One region of the Limnohabitans sp. TEGF003 genome, then DNA from elsewhere that is predicted to be linked to it. Evidence: predicted binding sites of a transcription regulator. Region 1 holds the regulator's gene; each other region holds the start of a gene.

Region 1 (5,535 bases):
AAGGTGTCGCTGGTGGCGTCCAGAAAAACCGACTTCACCGTCATGCCCATGTCGCGCAGCAAGGCCATTTGTTCGGGCATCAGGTGCAGCGAATTGGCGCTGCGCACGTCGATCGCAATCGCCAGCCGTTGCTCTTTTTGCTGTTCTTCGAGTTTGACGAAGGGGATCAACAACTCGGGCGGCAGGTTGTCCACGCAGTAATAGCCCGCGTCTTCGAGCGCGTGCAGCGCCACCGATTTGCCGGAGCCGGACATGCCGGTGATCAGGATGATGTCCATGCTCAGCTTTGGGCGGCTTTGCGGCCAGTGGGTTTGGAAGGAGCGCCCAGCATTTCGCGGGCGTGGGCCAGGGTGGTGGCGGACAACTTTTCGCCACCCAGCATGCGGGCGATTTCGCTCACGCGCTCTTCGCCGCTCACGGGGCGCACCTGGCTGCTGACCTGGCCTTGGGCTGCGGCCTTGCTCACCAGCAGGTGGTGGTCAGCGCAGGCGGCCACCTGGGGCAGGTGGGTCACGGCCAGCACCTGGCGGTGTTGGCCCAGTTGTTTCATCAGGCGCCCCACGGTTTCGGCCACAGCGCCGCCGACACCCGAATCCACCTCGTCAAAGATCAAGGTACCGGCTTCGCCCAGTTCGCTGGTGGTGACCGCGATGGCCAGCGCAATGCGCGAGAGCTCACCGCCCGAGGCCACTTTGCCCACGGGCCGGGGCGTGCTGCCTTCGTGCCCGGCCACCAGAAAGCTCACTTCTTCGAGGCCATGTTGTGCGGGCTCGTCCAGGGTTTGGAGCTGCACCTCAAAGCGGCCGCCTTGCATGCCCAGCTGCTGCATGGCGCTGCTGACGGCTTGAGCCAAGGGTTTGGCTGCCTTTTGGCGTTGCTGAGAGACGGCTTTGGCTGCTTGCAGACAGGCTTTGTGGGCAGCTTGTTCGGCTTTTTGCAAAGCGTCCAGGTCGGCAGCAGCATCGAGCTGGGCCAGCTCTTTGCGCCAAGCCTGCAGCGACAAGGGCAGCTCGTCAGGGGTTTTTTTGTAACGCCGGGCCAGCGACAACCACAGGCCCATGCGCTCGTCCAGTTGCGCCAGTTGGGCCGGGTCCAGATCGGTCTTGCGCAAATAAGTGTGCAGGCTGTGGGCCACGTCTTCGGCCTGGGCCTGGGCAGAGGCCAGCACCTCGGCCAGGGCGTTGAATTCGGGCTCAAATTGCCCCAGAGACTGCAGGGTCTGGATGGCACGGGACAGCTGGCGCAGCGCGCCGCCATCGCTCTCGTTGTCTCCGCCTTCAAGCAGCAGCGTGCTTTGGTTGGCCCCGTCGATCAGGGCTTGCGCGTTGGCCAGGCGGCTGTGCTGGGTGCTCAGCTCTTGCCATTCGTCCACCTGCGGGTTGAGCTTTTCCAGCTCGCCGATTTGCCAGGCCAGGCGTTCGCGTTCGTTGGCCAAGGTGCTTTGCGCTTGCTGCGCGTCGGTCAGGGTTTGCTGGGCTTGCCGCCAGCTGTGCCAAGCGGTTTTGAGGGGGCGGGTGTCGATGCCCGCGTAGGCGTCAAGCAGGCCGCGCACCGCGTCAGGCCGGGTCAGGCTTTGCCAGGCGTGCTGGCCATGGATGTCCAGCAGTTGTTCGCCCAGCTCGCGCAATTGGGTGGCGGTGGCGGGGCTCCCGTTGATCCAGGCGCGGCTTTTGCCTGCGGTGTCGACGGTGCGGCGCAGCAGCAAGTCGGCGCTGGCTTCAAAACCGGCTTCTTCGAGCCAGGCCGCAATGGCAGAGGTGGGCTCGAATTCGGCGCAAACCTCGCAGCGGCTGGCGCCTTCGCGCACCACACCCGAGTCGGCACGCGCGCCCAAGGCCAGCTGCAAGGCATCGATCAAAATCGATTTGCCCGCCCCGGTTTCGCCCGTCAACACGCTGAAGCCCGTGCTCAGGTCCAGCTCCAGTTCGTGCACGATCACGAAATCGCGCAGGGTGATGTGCGTCAGTGCCACGGCTCAAGCGCCCTCATTCCAGTGCATTTTTTTGCGCAAAGTGTCGAAGTAATTCCAGCCCGCAGGGTGCAAAAACCGCACCGTGTGCTCCGAGCGCTTGACCACGATCCGGTCCCCCAAAATCAGGTCGGCCAGCGACTGCATGTCAAAGTTGGCGCTGACGTAGCGCCCGGCCACGATCTCGATGCTGACCTCGCTGGACTCGGGCAGCACGATGGGCCGGTTGGACAAGGTGTGCGGCGCAATGGGCGCCATGACCCAGCCGCCAATGCCCGGGTGCATCAAAGGCCCGCCGACCGACAGGGAATAAGCGGTGGAGCCCGTGGGCGTGGCGATGATCAGGCCGTCGGCGCGCTGGTTGGACACAAAGTGGCCATCGACCTCAACGCGCAGCTCGACCATGCCCGAGGTGCCGCCCCGGTTGACCACCACATCGTTCATCGCCAGGGCGCTGAACACGCTGCGCTGGTCGCGCATGACGTGGGCCTGCAGCAAGCTGCGGTCTTCGGCCTGGTAGTGGCCTTGCAGCATGGGCTGCAGCACATCCTGGTAGCTTTGCAAGGGAATGTCGGTGATGAAGCCCAGCCGACCCTGGTTGATGCCCATCAAAGGCAGGCCGTAGCGGGCCATCTGGCGCCCAATGCCCAGCATGGTGCCGTCGCCCCCGATCACCAGGCCCAGGTCGCACTGGGTGCCAACCTCGGTCATCTCCAGCACCGGGTAGGTCGACAGCCCGGTGTGCGAGGCGGTTTCCTTGTCCAGCACCACGTCGCAGCCTTGCCGCGTCAGGAACTGGGCCACGTCGTCCAAAGCGCGGCGTGAACTCTCCAGTGCCCCGCCGTGGGCGGTGGTGTGGTACTTGCCAAAGAGCGCAACGTGACGGAACTTGGATCTCATTTGCAAATTACATCATTAAAATGGCCGGATGCTAGACGATCGTGCCAAGTTATTGCTCAAAGCGCTGGTGGAACGCTACATCGCCGACGGCCAACCCGTGGGCTCGCGCACGCTCTCCAAAGCCTCGGGCCTGGACCTGTCACCCGCGACCATCCGCAACGTGATGTCCGACCTGGAAGAGCTGGGCCTGATTGCCAGCCCCCACACCTCGGCCGGGCGCATCCCCACCAGCCGGGGCTACCGCCTGTTTGTGGACACCATGCTTACGGTGCAGCGCGATGGCCTGGACACCCCGGCGCTCACGCCCGACCAGCCGCAAAAGGTGATCGCCAACGCCGCCAACCTGCTGTCCAACCTGTCGCATTTTGTGGGCGTGGTCATGACGCCCCGCCGGGCCTCGGTGTTCCGGCACATCGAATTTCTGCGTTTGTCGGAACGGCGCTTGCTCGTCATCATCGTCTCGCCCGAAGGCGATGTGCAAAACCGCATCCTGTTCACCGAGACCGATTACTCGCAAAGCCAGCTGGTCGAAACGTCCAATTTCCTCAACACCCACTACGCGGGCATGGCCATCGAGCAGGTGCGCAGCCGGGTGCAGCAAGAGCTGGTGAGCCTGCAAAGCGAGATCGCCACCCTCATGCAAGCGGCTGTGCAGGTCAGCACCGAAGCCCTGGCTGAAGACCAGAACGAGGTGGTGATTGCCGGTGAACGCAATTTGCTGTCGGTGAGCGACTTTTCCAGTGACATGGGTCATTTGCGCCGGGCGTTTGAACTGTTCGAGCAAAAAACGCAACTCATGCGCCTGCTGGACGTGTCCAGCCAGGCCGAAGGCGTGCGCATCTATATTGGCGGTGAAAGCCAGATCGTGCCCATGCAGGAGCTGTCGGTCGTCAGCTCACCCTATGAGGTGGACGGCCAGGTGGTGGGCACCCTGGGCGTGATCGGCCCGACCCGCATGCCTTACGACCGCATGATCCAGATCGTCAACATCACCTCGCGCCTGGTCAGCAATGCGCTGAGCCAGTCCAAATAAGCCCCTGCGGCCCACTACAATCACCGCTTCGGTTGGGGCGTTAGCTCAGTTGGTTAGAGCAGAGGACTCATAATCTATTAAAATAGTTCTCAAATTGTCAAAAAGTCTATATGCGACAACAGGTTACGTGAGAAAAATTGGTGCGTAAAACACTACACACCAGCTACACACTTTTTGACTGTTTTGAACCCGAGTTTTGGTCTGTTTTTCGCCCCTAAAACCGACCCACGTACAATCTATTTTTGAGGGGCGTTAGCTCAGTTGGTTAGAGCAGAGGACTCATAGAAATTTGTGCACCGAGATAGGAAACTTCTCGCGTGAATGGCGTCAAATTCGGTGAAAGCTACGTGCAGTGATGCATACGCCAATGCCGAGCCAAGCTTCGATGTGAAAGCATCGTTGAAGGTGTAGAGACTAGACGGCGCCCACCTACGGCGAAAGCTATGGTGAAGGCATAGTCCAGGGAGTGGCGAAAGTCACACAAACCGGAATCCTTTGGTCGACAGTTCAAGTCTGTCACGCCCTACCAACACTAAAGAGGACTGTGTAAAAGCAGTCCTCTTTTTTTATCTCCACACTGCACACTCACTTGGTTGCTCTTTTCACAAGTTGAATTTAAAGTGCGGCTATGTCGGCAAAAAAAGAGACTACACACATCCTCAGCGAAGGTGAACTCGTCCTGTACAGGCGGGAGCGCAGCTCTATCTGGCAATGCCGTTACAAGGTGGGTGGTGTTTGGCAAAGGGCTTCGACCAAAGAGCGAAAGCTCAAAGACGCCAAAGAGGTCGCCAAAGAACTCCGGATCACGGCTGAAATCCGCAAGCGTGACAACCTGCCTGTCATCACACGCAAATTCCGAGACGTCGCCAAGCTGGCTGTGCAGCGGATGGAGCAGAAGCTTGCCAACGGTGACGGCAAGGTTTCGTACAAGGACTACATCCGCATCATCAATGAGTACCTGATCCCGATATTGGGCAACAGGTTGATCACGAACATTGACAGCGCAGCACTGGATCACTTGGACGCGGAACGCATTCGGATGATGGAGCGACAGCCAAGCCACAGCACCTTGCTGAGCCATAACGCGGCCTTGAATCTCATTTTCGATGAAGGTGTGCTGCGGAACTTCCTCACCGAACTAAATCGTCCAAAGCTGGAGTCGAAGGGCAAGAAAAGCAACCGTCACCCTGCATTTGAGCTGAATGAAATCCAAGCTGTCATCAACAACTTTGACAGCTGGATTGAAAGGGCACGCAACGACCACAGCAGGGAGATGCGCCAAATAATGCGTGACTATGTGGTGATGCTGATCGACACCGGTGCTAGGCCCGGCAAAGAGTTGATGAACCTGAAATGGAAGCAAATCAGGTTCTCAATGAATCCCACGCTCACACTCACCGGCGAAAAAGAATTTCTGGACGATGGCACTGAACAAGATGTCGTACATCCGAACTTGAACAGGATTGTCGAGATGACGGTCTCAGGCAAGACCGGTACACGCCAAATCATTGGGCGCGAGCCAACTGTGAAGGTGTTGGAGCGGATATCCCGCCGTGTGTATGGCGTACGCAATAACGTCGCCGATCCATTGAAGGACATCGCCATCCCCAGCAATGATGACTATGTGTTGCGG
Region 2 (5,535 bases), 820 kb from region 1:
GATCCACCTGAGCGCCTTGTTTGCCGCTTTGTTGATCGACCACTACATTTTTTGAGACCCCAGCATGTTGCAACGCAGAGTTTTTTCACGCGCCGCTTTGGCTTTGGGCCTGGCTGCCGTGGTCGGTGGCCTGATGGGTTGCGGTCAGGACAAACCGGCGTTCCGCGCGGTGGACATCACAGGCGCTGACTATGCCCAAGGCTGGGAGCTGAGCGACCAGGACGGTCAGGTGCGCACCCTCAAGGACTTTGCGGGCAAAGCCGTGGTGGTGTTTTTTGGTTTCACCCAATGCCCCGACGTCTGCCCCACCGCCTTGCAGGAAATGGCGCAGGCCAAACAATTGCTGGGGGCCGATGGGGCCAGGCTGCAGGGCATCTTCATCACGGTGGACCCTGAGCGCGACACACCGGAGTTGCTCAAGGCCTACATGGCCAATTTCGGTCCGGATTTTGTGGCCTTGCGCCCCACGCTGGAGCAGCTGCCCCAGGTGACCAAGGACTTCAAGATCTATTACAAAAAGGTCGAAGGCAAAACCCCCACCAGCTACACCATGGACCACTCGGCGGGCAGCTTCACCTTTGACCCGCAAGGGCGGATTCGCCTGTACAACCGCCATGCCAGCGGCGCCGAAGCGCTGGCCGCCGATGTGAAGATCTTGCTCAGCGGCAAATGAGTCCGGGCTGATGGGCCCGGGGCTGAACACACAGCTTCAGGTGTCCCGCTTCAGGTCCTTCAGTTCAACTCGATTTTCTGGCTGCGGATGATGTCGCCCAGGGCTTTCGTGTCGGACTGAATGCGGTTGCGCAAACCTTCGGGCGACGAACCCACCACCTGCCAGCCCTGCTGGAACAGCCGCGCACGCATCTCGGGCGCACGCACGATCTCGCTGACCACGGCCGACAGCTTGCTGGCCACAGCCGCGGGCATTGAGGCCGGAGCGGCCACCGCGTTCCAGATCTCCAGCTGGTAATCCTTCACGCCGATCTCGCTCAGACTGGGCACATCGGCGGCCAAGGGGCTGCGCCCGGTGCTGGATGTTCCGATGGCCCGCAATTTCCCGCCACGCACTTGGGCGGCGGCCATGGCGGGCGGCAGCAAGGCCAGTTGCACCTGGCCACCGATCATGGCGGTGATGATTTGCGGATTGCCGGGGTAGGGCACATGCACGGGCGCAATGCCAGCTTTGGTCTTGAGCAGTTCCATGCCCAGGTGCGCCACCGTGCCTACGCCAGGCGAGGCATAACTGAGTTGGTCACCCGCTTTTTGGGCCTGGCTCAGCCATTCGGCAGCGGTTGGGCCCGGTGCGTTGGCCGGTACTGCCAGCACCAGTGGCGCTTTGCCGATCAGGCTGATGGGCGCCAGGTCTTTGAGCGGGTCATAAGGCACCTTGGGGTTCAGGATGCGGGCAATCGTCATGTTGCCGTTGATCATCAGACCCAAGGTGTGGCCGTCGGTGGACTTGGCGACAAAGTCGGCGGCGATGTTGCCGCCCGCGCCCACCTTGTTCTCGACGATCACGTTCTGGCCCAGGGCTTTGGCCAGCGGTTCGGCCAAGGCACGCGCTGTCAGGTCGGGGCTGGAGCCTGCCGGAAAGCCCACCACCAGACGCACGGTTTGCGTGGGCCAGGACGCTGTTGGCGAGGCGGCCCAAGCGGGTGCCAGGCTCAAAGCCAAAGCCGTACCCACGGCTTGGACCCAGTGGCGACGGGAAAAACAGGCGGGGTGGCGAGTGGTCATGGCAGGGTCTTTCAAGACAAAAAAAGTTTCACTTTAACGCACGGCAAACAAAAAAATACCCGGTCAAAGACCGGGTAGGCGCAGGGCGGTTGTCTGCAGGGGCTTCAGGCGAATTCGACCAAAGCCTTCTTCATCTTTTTCATGGCCGCCACTTCGATCTGGCGGATGCGCTCGGCGCTCACGCCGTACTCGTCGGCCAGCTCGTGCAGCGTCATGCCGCCCGAGCCGTTGTCGTTCACCTTGAGCCAGCGCTCTTCCACGATGCGGCGGCTGCGGTCGTCCAGCACGCTCAAAGCGGTCGCGAGACCATCGCTGGCCATCACATCGCGCTGGTGCGCTTCGATCATGGCGGTGGGCTCGTGGTTCACATCGGCCAGGTAGGCGATGGGGCCAAAGGCCTGCTCACCGTCGTCCGAGGGGGCAGGGTCGAGCAGCACATCGCCGCCGGACATGCGCATTTCCATCTCCCGCACTTCCTCGCGCTTGACGTTCAGGCTGCTGGCCATCGCGTCCACCTGGTCGGGCGTCAGGGTGTCGCGGTGCGTGCCTTCGTCGGCATCGGCTTTGTAGCCCTGCTTCATCGAGCGCAGGTTGAAAAAAAGTTTGCGCTGGGCCTTGGTGGTGGCCACCTTGACCATGCGCCAATTTTTCAGGATGTACTCGTGGATTTCGGCCTTGATCCAGTGCAGCGCGTAGCTGACCAAGCGCACGCCTTGCTCGGGGTCGAAGCGTTTGACCGCCTTCATCAGGCCCACATTGCCTTCCTGGATCAGGTCGCCGTGGGGCAGGCCGTAGCCCAAATATTGGCGCGACACCGACACCACCAAGCGCAGGTGCGAGAGCACCAGCTTGCGGGCGGCTTCGAGGTCGTCGTTGGCTTTGAGTTGGCGGGCGGCCTCTTGCTCTTCCTCAAGGGTGAGCATGGGCATGCGGTTGACCGCAGAGATGTAGGCGTCGAGGTGGCCGAGCGAGGGCACGACCGCCCAGGGGTTGCTCAGCGCGATAGCTGTGGCGGGGGAACCAGTTTGAATGTTCATACCAGAACTCCTTTCAGAATACCCCAATATTAGCACTCTCTGGTGAGGAGTGCTAAAGGACGGCCTCGGGGTGCCAACAGTCCTCGGGTTTTCCCTGATTTTGCAGGCAACGCATGGCCAAGTCTGTGCGCTGGGGTACGGCGCAGGCCGGGGTGATCAGCTCAGCAGGGCTTGGGCAAACTCCCGGGCGTTGAAGGTTTCCAGGTCTTCCAGCTTCTCGCCCACGCCAATGAAATACACCGGAATCGGCTTTTCGCGGGCAATGGCGCACAGCACCCCGCCCTTGGCGGTGCCGTCCAGCTTGGTCACGATCAGGCCCGTCAGGCCCAGCGTGTCGTCAAAGGCTTTGACCTGGGTCAGGGCGTTTTGTCCGGTGTTGCCATCGATCACCAGCAGCACCTCGTGCGGGGCGGTGCCGTCGGCCTTTTGCACCACACGCTTGATTTTTTTCAGCTCTTCCATCAGGTGCAGCTGCGTCGGCAGGCGTCCGGCCGTGTCCACCAGCACCACATCGCGCCCCCGTGCGCGGCCAGCGCTCACCGCGTCAAAGCTCACGGCGGCCGGGTCACCGCCTTGTTGGCTGACGATCTCCACCGTGTTGCGGGTGGCCCAAACGGCCAGCTGCTCTTTGGCGGCGGCGCGGAAGGTGTCGGCGGCGGCCAGCAGCACGCTCAGACCTTCGTCCGCCAAATGTTTGGTGAGTTTGCCAATGGAGGTGGTTTTGCCCGCGCCGTTGACGCCCGCCACCATGATCACCGTGGGCTGGTGGTCGCCAATGACCAGCGGCTTTTGCAAGGGCTGCAGCAGGTCGGTGATGGCATCGGCCAGCAAGGTTTTGACCTGCGAAGGGTCGGTGGCCTTGCTGTCTTTCACGCGGCGCTTGAGGTCTTGCAGCAAATGCTCGGTCGCTTTGACCCCGGTATCGGCCATCAGCAAGGCGGTTTCCAGCTCTTCGTAGAGCTCGTCGTCGATGCGCGTGCCGGTGAAGACGGTGGTGATGCTGGAGCCGGTCTTGCGCAGACCGGCCTTCAGGCGGTCCAGCCAGCCCTGGCGAGCGGCCGGGGCAGCAGTGGGCAAAGCCGTGGGCTCAGCAGCCGTGACAGGGGCAGCAACAGGCGCCGCCGCGACAGGCGCAGCGGCCGATTGGACCTCGGTGGGCGGGGATTTTTTTTTGAAGAAACTGAACATGGTGTGGATTTCAAGGATCATGCATTCTATGAAACCGAACTTTCTCTTGGGACTTTCGCTGGCCACCGCCTGTCTGGCCAGCAGCGGCAGCGCCTGGGCGCAGGCACCACAAGGCTTGCAGCAGGCCCATGCCGCGCCCGGCCAGGCTGCAGCGGCCCAGGCCCACACCTTCACCCTGGCCAACGGCATGGCGTTGTGGGTCAAGCCCGACCGGCGCGCGCCGACTGCGGTGCACATGGTCTGGCTGCGTGCGGGCTCGATGGACGAGGTGGACGGCACGAGTGGCGTGGCCCATGTGCTGGAGCACATGCTGTTCAAAGGCACGCCCACCCTGGCTGTGGGCGAGTTCTCTCGCCGGGTGGCCGCTTTGGGTGGGCGTGACAACGCGTTCACGTCCAAGGACTACACCGGCTACTTCCAGCAAATTCCGTCGAACCAGCTCGAAGCCGTGATGCGTCTGGAGGCCGACCGCTTTGCCAACAACCAATGGCCCGACGCCGAATTCGCCAAAGAACTGGAAGTGGTGAAAGAAGAACGTCGCCTGCGCACCGAGGACAACCCGCGTGCCCAGCTGCACGAAATGCTGTCCGCGACCGCTTTGACCGCCTCGCCCTACCGCCGCCCCATCGTGGGCTGGATGAGCGATCTGGAAGCCATGACGGCGCAGGATGCCCGCGACTTCTACCGCAAGTGGTACACGCCAGCCAACGCCGCGGTGGTGGTGGCGGGCGATGTCGACCCGCTGCAAGTCAAAGCCTTGGCCGAGAAAACCTATGGCCTCATCCCGACCCGCGCCGTGCCCGAGCGCAAACCCCGGGATGAACCCGCGCAGCAAGGCCTGCGCCGTTTCGAATTCAAAGCGCCTGCCGAGCAGTCGTATGTGGCGCTGGCCTTCAAGGTGCCGCGCTTGGCGAGCCTCGCGGCCTCGCCCGAGCATGACGATGCCCTGGCCTTGACGGTGTTGGCCGCTGTGCTCGATGGCTACAGCGGTGCCCGGCTGGAACGTGCCCTGACGCAAGGCGAGAACCGCCTGGCCGACAGTGTGGGGGCGCACAATGGCTTGATGGGTCGCGGCCCTCAGTTCTTTTACCTGGACGGCGTGCCCGCCAAAGGCCAAAGCCCCGAAGCCCTGGAAGCGGCCTTGCGTGCCCAGGTGCAGCGCGTGGCCACAGAAGGCGTGACCGAGGCCGAGTTGCAGCGCGTCAAGACCCAATGGGTGGCCAGTGAAATCTACAAGCTCGACTCGGTGTTCAACCAGGCCCGGGAATTGGGCGTGGCCTGGACACTGGGCCTGCCTCCCGACTACGGCGCGCAGTTGATCGCGCGTTTGCGGCAAGTCACCCCCGCCCAGGTGCAGGCGGTGGCGCAAAAATACTTTGGCGATGACAGCCTCACCGTTGCCACCCTGCGGCCCCAACCCCTCTCGGGCCAGCCCCGGACACGCCCTGCCTTGCCGGGTGCCCGGCATTGAGCCGCGTTCCAGTCATGAAAGTTCCTCACCCCATGTCCCCGATGCCCTCCCTGTTCAAGACCCCCAAGGCTTTGCTGCGGTCTGCCTTGGCGCTGACCTGCT
Region 3 (5,535 bases), 330 kb from region 1:
CAGCAACCAGCCCAAGCCGTGGCCCGCAACCCGGACCCAGGACAAAGGCAAGCGCGCAAACAAGCGCAAAACAGCGATCAGCACATTCACCATGGTTATTCGGGTCCGCTCAGGCCTGTCTGGGGTTTTTGTAGCGGGCATAGCCCCAGATGTATTGCGACGGGCACTGGAGGATCAGCGACTCCATGGCCTGGTTGATCTGCACCACCGCGGTGTCCAGGTCTTGGGACAAGGCGTGCCCCAGTGCCTGTGTGTGCAGACGGTAGCCACGGCCCCAGGACAAGCGCTCCCCCCAAATCAGCACCACCCGGGCGCTGGTTTGCAAGGCCAAACGCGCCGCCAAGGTCATGGTGTAGGCGGATTGGCCAAAAAACGGCGCCCATTGACCCATGCCCTCGGGGGGCACCTGGTCGGGCAACAAACCCACGGCACGCCCCGAACGCAGGGCCTTGATCATTTGCCGCACACCCGCCAGCGTGGTGGGCACGGCCTCCAGGCCTGGCCGCTGGCGCGCCAGCGTCATGACTTCGCCCAGCCCGGCATGGCGGGCGGGGCGGTAAAGCACCGTGAGGGGGCCGTGTTCGGCCGAAAAACGCAAGGCCAGCGCTTGGGCCGTGATTTCAAAGCAACCCATGTGCGGGGTCAAAAACAACACCCCCTGGCCGCTGGCATAGGCCTCTACCGCAGCGCGGTCGTCGGCCCACACCACAGGTGGCGTGCGGCCCAGCCACAAGCGAGGCAACTCGGCCGACATGCGCCCGGCCTGTCCTACGGCCCGCCACACCCCACCCCAACCCAGTCCGGCTTGGCGTGCGTTGTGCAAAAAACGGCTTCTGTAACGCCCTGAAAAGCACCAGGCCAGCCATCCCCCCGCGCTGCCCAGCAGGTGCAAGGCCCACAAAGGCCAACGGGAAAAAAAACGGAACCAGCGCAACATAGGGGGGTGATTTTGCCCTGAACCGCCAGCGGTCTGGCGAGCCCTGCTTCTGGGCGTGTCACACCGCGGCCCTGCACAAGCGCGGACCCGGCCCGTGCGCTACCTGTTTTCAGTCTGGTCCGCTACCGGTTCATGCCAAGCCCAGCTCGCCCGGCGGGCCCTACCATGGCTACAGAGCCTGAAAACACCCATTTCATTCTTTTCAGCGCACACAAGGCCTTCACCATGAAAAATCACCCAATTCACCCCAACTACTTCAGCACCAGCCAAGCCGCCAAAATGTTGGGCCTGTCGGTCGGCACCATCCAGCGCATGGTGGAAAACGGCGTTTTCAAGGCTTTTGTCACCCAAGGCGGACACCGACGCATCCTGTCCTCGTCCCTGAACCAATACTGCAAGCAAAAGGGGTTTCCGGGCCTGCAGAGCTCGTCCGACGCCCCTTGGGTCTGTGTGTTGCACGACAGCCAACATCTGCCGCCCGCACTCGAGAAGATGAACCACTGGGAGCACGTCAAGGTCATCACCCACCCGCTGGACTTGATGGGCATTCACCAGGCGGTAGGGGTGTTTTTCATCGATGCGCGCATTCCATGGCTGCACACGACCCCGCTGCACCTGCAAGACAACTTGATGCAAAACGCCCACATCGTGGTCTACAACAGCGCTCACCTGCCAGCCAACAGCCCTTTGCACCTGGCTCGAAAGATCAACCTGTTCGAAGGCGACATCAGCACCGACCTGGTCTATGGCTACATGCTCGGCAGTTCGCAGGCCAGCGGCACCGACGCGCCCCGCCCCGTCCACCAGTAAAAAACACCCCGGGCTTGAAATGTGCCCAAAAGCCCTTATCATTAGCACTCGATGGAGTTGAGTGCTAACAGCACCCCTCCTCAGATTTCAGCTGCACCCGTTTTCTGGTGCTTTTGTTTTTCAACCCTTGTTTCAAATCCAGGAGATTCCATGAAACTGCGTCCTTTGGGCGATCGCGTGATCGTCAAGCGTGTCGAAAGCGAAACCAAAACAGCCTCGGGCATCGTGATCCCCGACTCCGCCGCTGAAAAGCCCGATCAAGGTGAAGTCCTGGCCGTCGGCCCTGGCAAAACCAACGACAAAGGCGAAACCAAAGCCCTGACCGTGAAAGTCGGCGACCGCGTCTTGTTCGGCAAGTACAGCGGCCAGACCGTCAAGGTCGGCGGCGACGAGCTGTTGGTCATGAAAGAAGAAGACCTGTTCGCCGTTGTCGAATAAGTCTCACTTTTCCATTTTTTAAATACATTCAGGAGCTACTCACATGGCAGCAAAAGACGTCATTTTCGGCGGCGAAGCCCGCGCACGCATGGTTGAAGGCGTGAACATTCTGGCCAACGCGGTCAAAGTCACCCTGGGCCCTAAAGGCCGCAACGTGGTTCTGGAGCGCTCGTTCGGCGCCCCCACCGTGACCAAGGACGGTGTGTCCGTGGCCAAGGAAATCGAACTCAAGGACAAGCTGCAAAACATGGGCGCCCAGATGGTCAAGGAAGTCGCTTCCAAGACTTCTGACAACGCGGGTGACGGCACAACGACCGCGACCGTGCTGGCCCAATCCATCGTGCGCGAAGGCATGAAGTACGTGGCCGCAGGCATGAACCCCATGGACCTGAAGCGCGGCATCGACAAGGCGGTCACCGCCCTGATCGAAGAGCTGAAGAAGGCCTCCAAGCCCACCACCACCAGCAAGGAAATTGCTCAGGTCGGCTCGATCTCTGCCAACAGCGACACCAGCATCGGCGAAATCATCGCCAACGCCATGGACAAAGTGGGCAAAGAAGGCGTGATCACCGTGGAAGACGGCAAGTCCTTGAACAACGAACTCGACGTTGTGGAAGGCATGCAATTCGACCGCGGCTACCTGTCGCCCTACTTCATCAACAACCCCGAAAAGCAAGCCGCCTTGCTGGACAACCCCTTCGTGTTGTTGTTTGACAAGAAGATCAGCAACATCCGCGATCTGCTGCCCACACTGGAAGCCGTGGCCAAAGCCGGCCGTCCTCTGTTGATCATTGCCGAAGAAGTCGAAGGCGAAGCCTTGGCGACTTTGGTGGTCAACACCATCCGTGGCATCTTGAAGGTGGTGGCTGTCAAGGCTCCTGGCTTCGGTGACCGTCGCAAGGCCATGCTGGAAGACATCGCCATCCTGACCGGCGGCAAAGTGATCGCTGAAGAAGTGGGCCTGACCCTCGAAAAAGTGACTTTGGCAGACCTCGGCCAAGCCAAGCGCATCGAAGTGGGCAAGGAAAACACCATCATCATCGACGGCGCAGGTGCTGCTGCTGACATCGAAGCCCGTGTCAAGCAAGTGCGCGTGCAAATCGAAGAAGCCACGTCCGACTACGACCGCGAGAAGCTGCAAGAGCGCGTGGCCAAGTTGGCTGGCGGTGTGGCCGTGATCAAGGTTGGCGCTGCCACCGAAGTCGAGATGAAGGAAAAGAAAGCCCGCGTGGAAGACGCCCTGCACGCCACCCGCGCTGCCGTGGAAGAAGGCATCGTGGCTGGTGGCGGCGTGGCTCTGCTCCGTGCACGCCAGGCTGCTGGCACCATCAAAGGCGACAACGCTGACCAAGACGCCGGCATCAAGCTGGTGCTCAAGGCCATCGAAGCGCCTCTGCGCGAGATCGTGTACAACGCCGGCGGCGAGCCCTCGGTGGTGGTGAACGCAGTGTTGGCTGGCAAAGGCAACTACGGCTTCAACGCCGCCAACGACACCTATGGCGACATGATCGAAATGGGTATCCTGGACCCCACCAAAGTGACCCGCACTGCCCTGCAAAACGCAGCGTCCGTGGCCTCTTTGATGCTCACAACAGAGTGCATGGTTTCGGAAGCCCCGAAAGACGACGCCCCAGCTGGCGGCGGCATGCCTGACATGGGCGGCATGGGTGGTATGGGCGGCATGGGCATGTAAATGCCCAACCGGTCACAAGGACTTGGCAGGTAACCCCGGCCAAGTCTGTCACCCCGGGCTTGACCCGGGGTCCATGACTTCAAAAAGCCCTGCAAGGTTCACATCTTGCAGGGCTTTTTCTTGGGCGAAAAGTCTTTGATTGACCCCATGGTCCTTCACATCGCCGCAGCTTCGATCCTCACCACCCAGTAAGCACCTTTTTCCTGCACCGCCTGAAAACGCACTTGTTGGCCGACTTGCAAAGCATCGAGTTGGCTCGGGTCTTTGACCTGGAACACCATGCTCATGGGCGGCATGTCGAGGTTTTTGATGTCGCCGTGCTTGAGCGACACCTTGCCCGCAGCCTTGTCGATGCGCCGCACCTCGGCCGTGGCCCAAGGCAGGGCCGCCGCCGTGTCGCTGACCCGTTGCATACCGCCGCGCTGCGCCATGCGGGCCTGGCCCGGGTAGCGCTTAAAGCTTTTGCTGCTGCCGTCTTTTTGCACCAGCAACACGTCGTAAGCGTCTTTGCGGCCTTTGTATTCAGGGCCATCCATGCCCGGGCTGCCAATGGGCATGCCCGGCACCGACAGGCCCAAAGCCATGGGCCGCTCCTTGAGCAGGCGGTGGATGTCGGCAGCGGGCACATGGCCCTCGATGACGTAGCCGCCCACCGTCGCGGTGTGGCAGGAGCCGAGTTGCTCGGGCATGCCCAGGCGCTTGCGCGCAGCGGTGTTGCCCACATCGCGCACCTCGACCTTGAAGCCACTGGCCTGCAGGTGCTCCACCCACAAGTGACAGCAGCCGCAATTGGGGTCTTTCCAGACCTGCACGGTGGTGGCCTGCGCCAGCGCGCTGCGCTGAAAGCCGGCGGCCGACAGCCCCACCAGGGCTGCGGCATGAAGCCATTGACGTCTTTGCATGGTGTGCGCCCTCACTTGACGGTGATGCGGCCGATCATGCCCGCTTCAAAGTGCCCGGGGATCAGGCAGGCAAATTCAAACGTGCCTGCGCGGTTGAAGGTCCAGACGATGTCGCCCTTTTTGCCGGGATCGACATGCGCCATGTAGGGCTCGTCGTGTTCCATGCCGGGGTGCTTTTTCATCATCTCGGCATGCGCCTTGAGCTCTTGTGGCGTGCCGATCACGATCTCGTGCAAGACCTTGCCCGCGTTCACCGCCACCAGGCGCACGGTCTCGCCCAGCTTGACCTGAATCTCTTTGGGGGCAAAGCGCATGTCGTCGGTCATGCGGATCTCGATGGTGCGCTGGGCTTTCTTCGGATCGCCCGCGATGCCCCAGTCTTTTTGCTCGGCAGCTGCCCGGGTGTGGTGGTTCGAGTGGCTGGCATGGGCCGAAGGCGAATGGGCCTGCGCCAGCGGCAGCGCCAGCGGCAGCGCCAGCAGGCCAGCGACAAGTAGCGTGGTACTCAGTGGTTTGTTCATGAAAAGTCCTGGTTTGTCCATATTGAAGGTGAATACAAGCTGCACTCAGTGGTGTGCATGGCCCCGCGGTTTGCGCACCTGGCCTGCGGGTGCCGCCGCAGGATGGGCGCTCGCCTCGGGTGCACGCGTGGCATGAGGAGTCGCCGCCACCGGTCCGGTGTATTCATAGGCCTGTGTGCCGGGTGCTTGTTTGTAATCGCCCGGGTCGCTGTAGTCGCCCGGTTTTTGCTCGGC

What was found. Region 1 encodes HrcA, which represses chaperone genes, less so after heat shock. Its sites were predicted from a motif close to TTAGCACTCNNNNNNNNNGAGTGCTAA; they were not measured.
Region 2: rpoH (RNA polymerase sigma factor RpoH) is a predicted target of HrcA. The motif match lies at 2,804-2,830, and genes of this name have one in related genera.
Region 3: groES (co-chaperone GroES) is a predicted target of HrcA. The motif match lies at 1,789-1,815, and genes of this name have one in related genera.

What each region holds. Positions count from the first base shown of each region.
Region 1 covers NZ_AP029225.1:1,301,986-1,307,520, forward strand. Annotated here, with positions in the region: gene rapZ (RNase adapter RapZ) at 1-284, opposite strand, end outside; gene recN (DNA repair protein RecN) at 281-1,972, opposite strand; gene ACZ5RT_RS06455 (NAD kinase) at 1,976-2,869, opposite strand; gene hrcA (heat-inducible transcriptional repressor HrcA) at 2,898-3,902, shown strand; gene ACZ5RT_RS06465 (hypothetical protein) at 4,531-5,535, shown strand, end outside.
Region 2 covers NZ_AP029225.1:480,464-485,998, forward strand. Annotated here, with positions in the region: gene cyoE (heme o synthase) at 1-55, shown strand, start outside; gene ACZ5RT_RS02435 (SCO family protein) at 65-673, shown strand; gene ACZ5RT_RS02440 (Bug family tripartite tricarboxylate transporter substrate binding protein) at 733-1,737, opposite strand; gene rpoH (RNA polymerase sigma factor RpoH) at 1,842-2,774, opposite strand; gene ftsY (signal recognition particle-docking protein FtsY) at 2,931-3,962, opposite strand; gene ACZ5RT_RS02455 (M16 family metallopeptidase) at 3,991-5,433, shown strand; gene ACZ5RT_RS02460 (M16 family metallopeptidase) at 5,475-5,535, shown strand, end outside.
Region 3 covers NZ_AP029225.1:970,717-976,251, reverse strand. Annotated here, with positions in the region: gene ACZ5RT_RS04720 (lysophospholipid acyltransferase family protein) at 1-141, opposite strand, end outside; gene ACZ5RT_RS04715 (lysophospholipid acyltransferase family protein) at 110-937, opposite strand; gene ACZ5RT_RS04710 (helix-turn-helix domain-containing protein) at 1,163-1,747, shown strand; gene groES (co-chaperone GroES) at 1,898-2,185, shown strand; gene groL (chaperonin GroEL) at 2,229-3,878, shown strand; gene ACZ5RT_RS04695 (DUF411 domain-containing protein) at 4,034-4,780, opposite strand; gene ACZ5RT_RS04690 (cupredoxin domain-containing protein) at 4,792-5,301, opposite strand; gene ACZ5RT_RS04685 (multicopper oxidase family protein) at 5,347-5,535, opposite strand, start outside.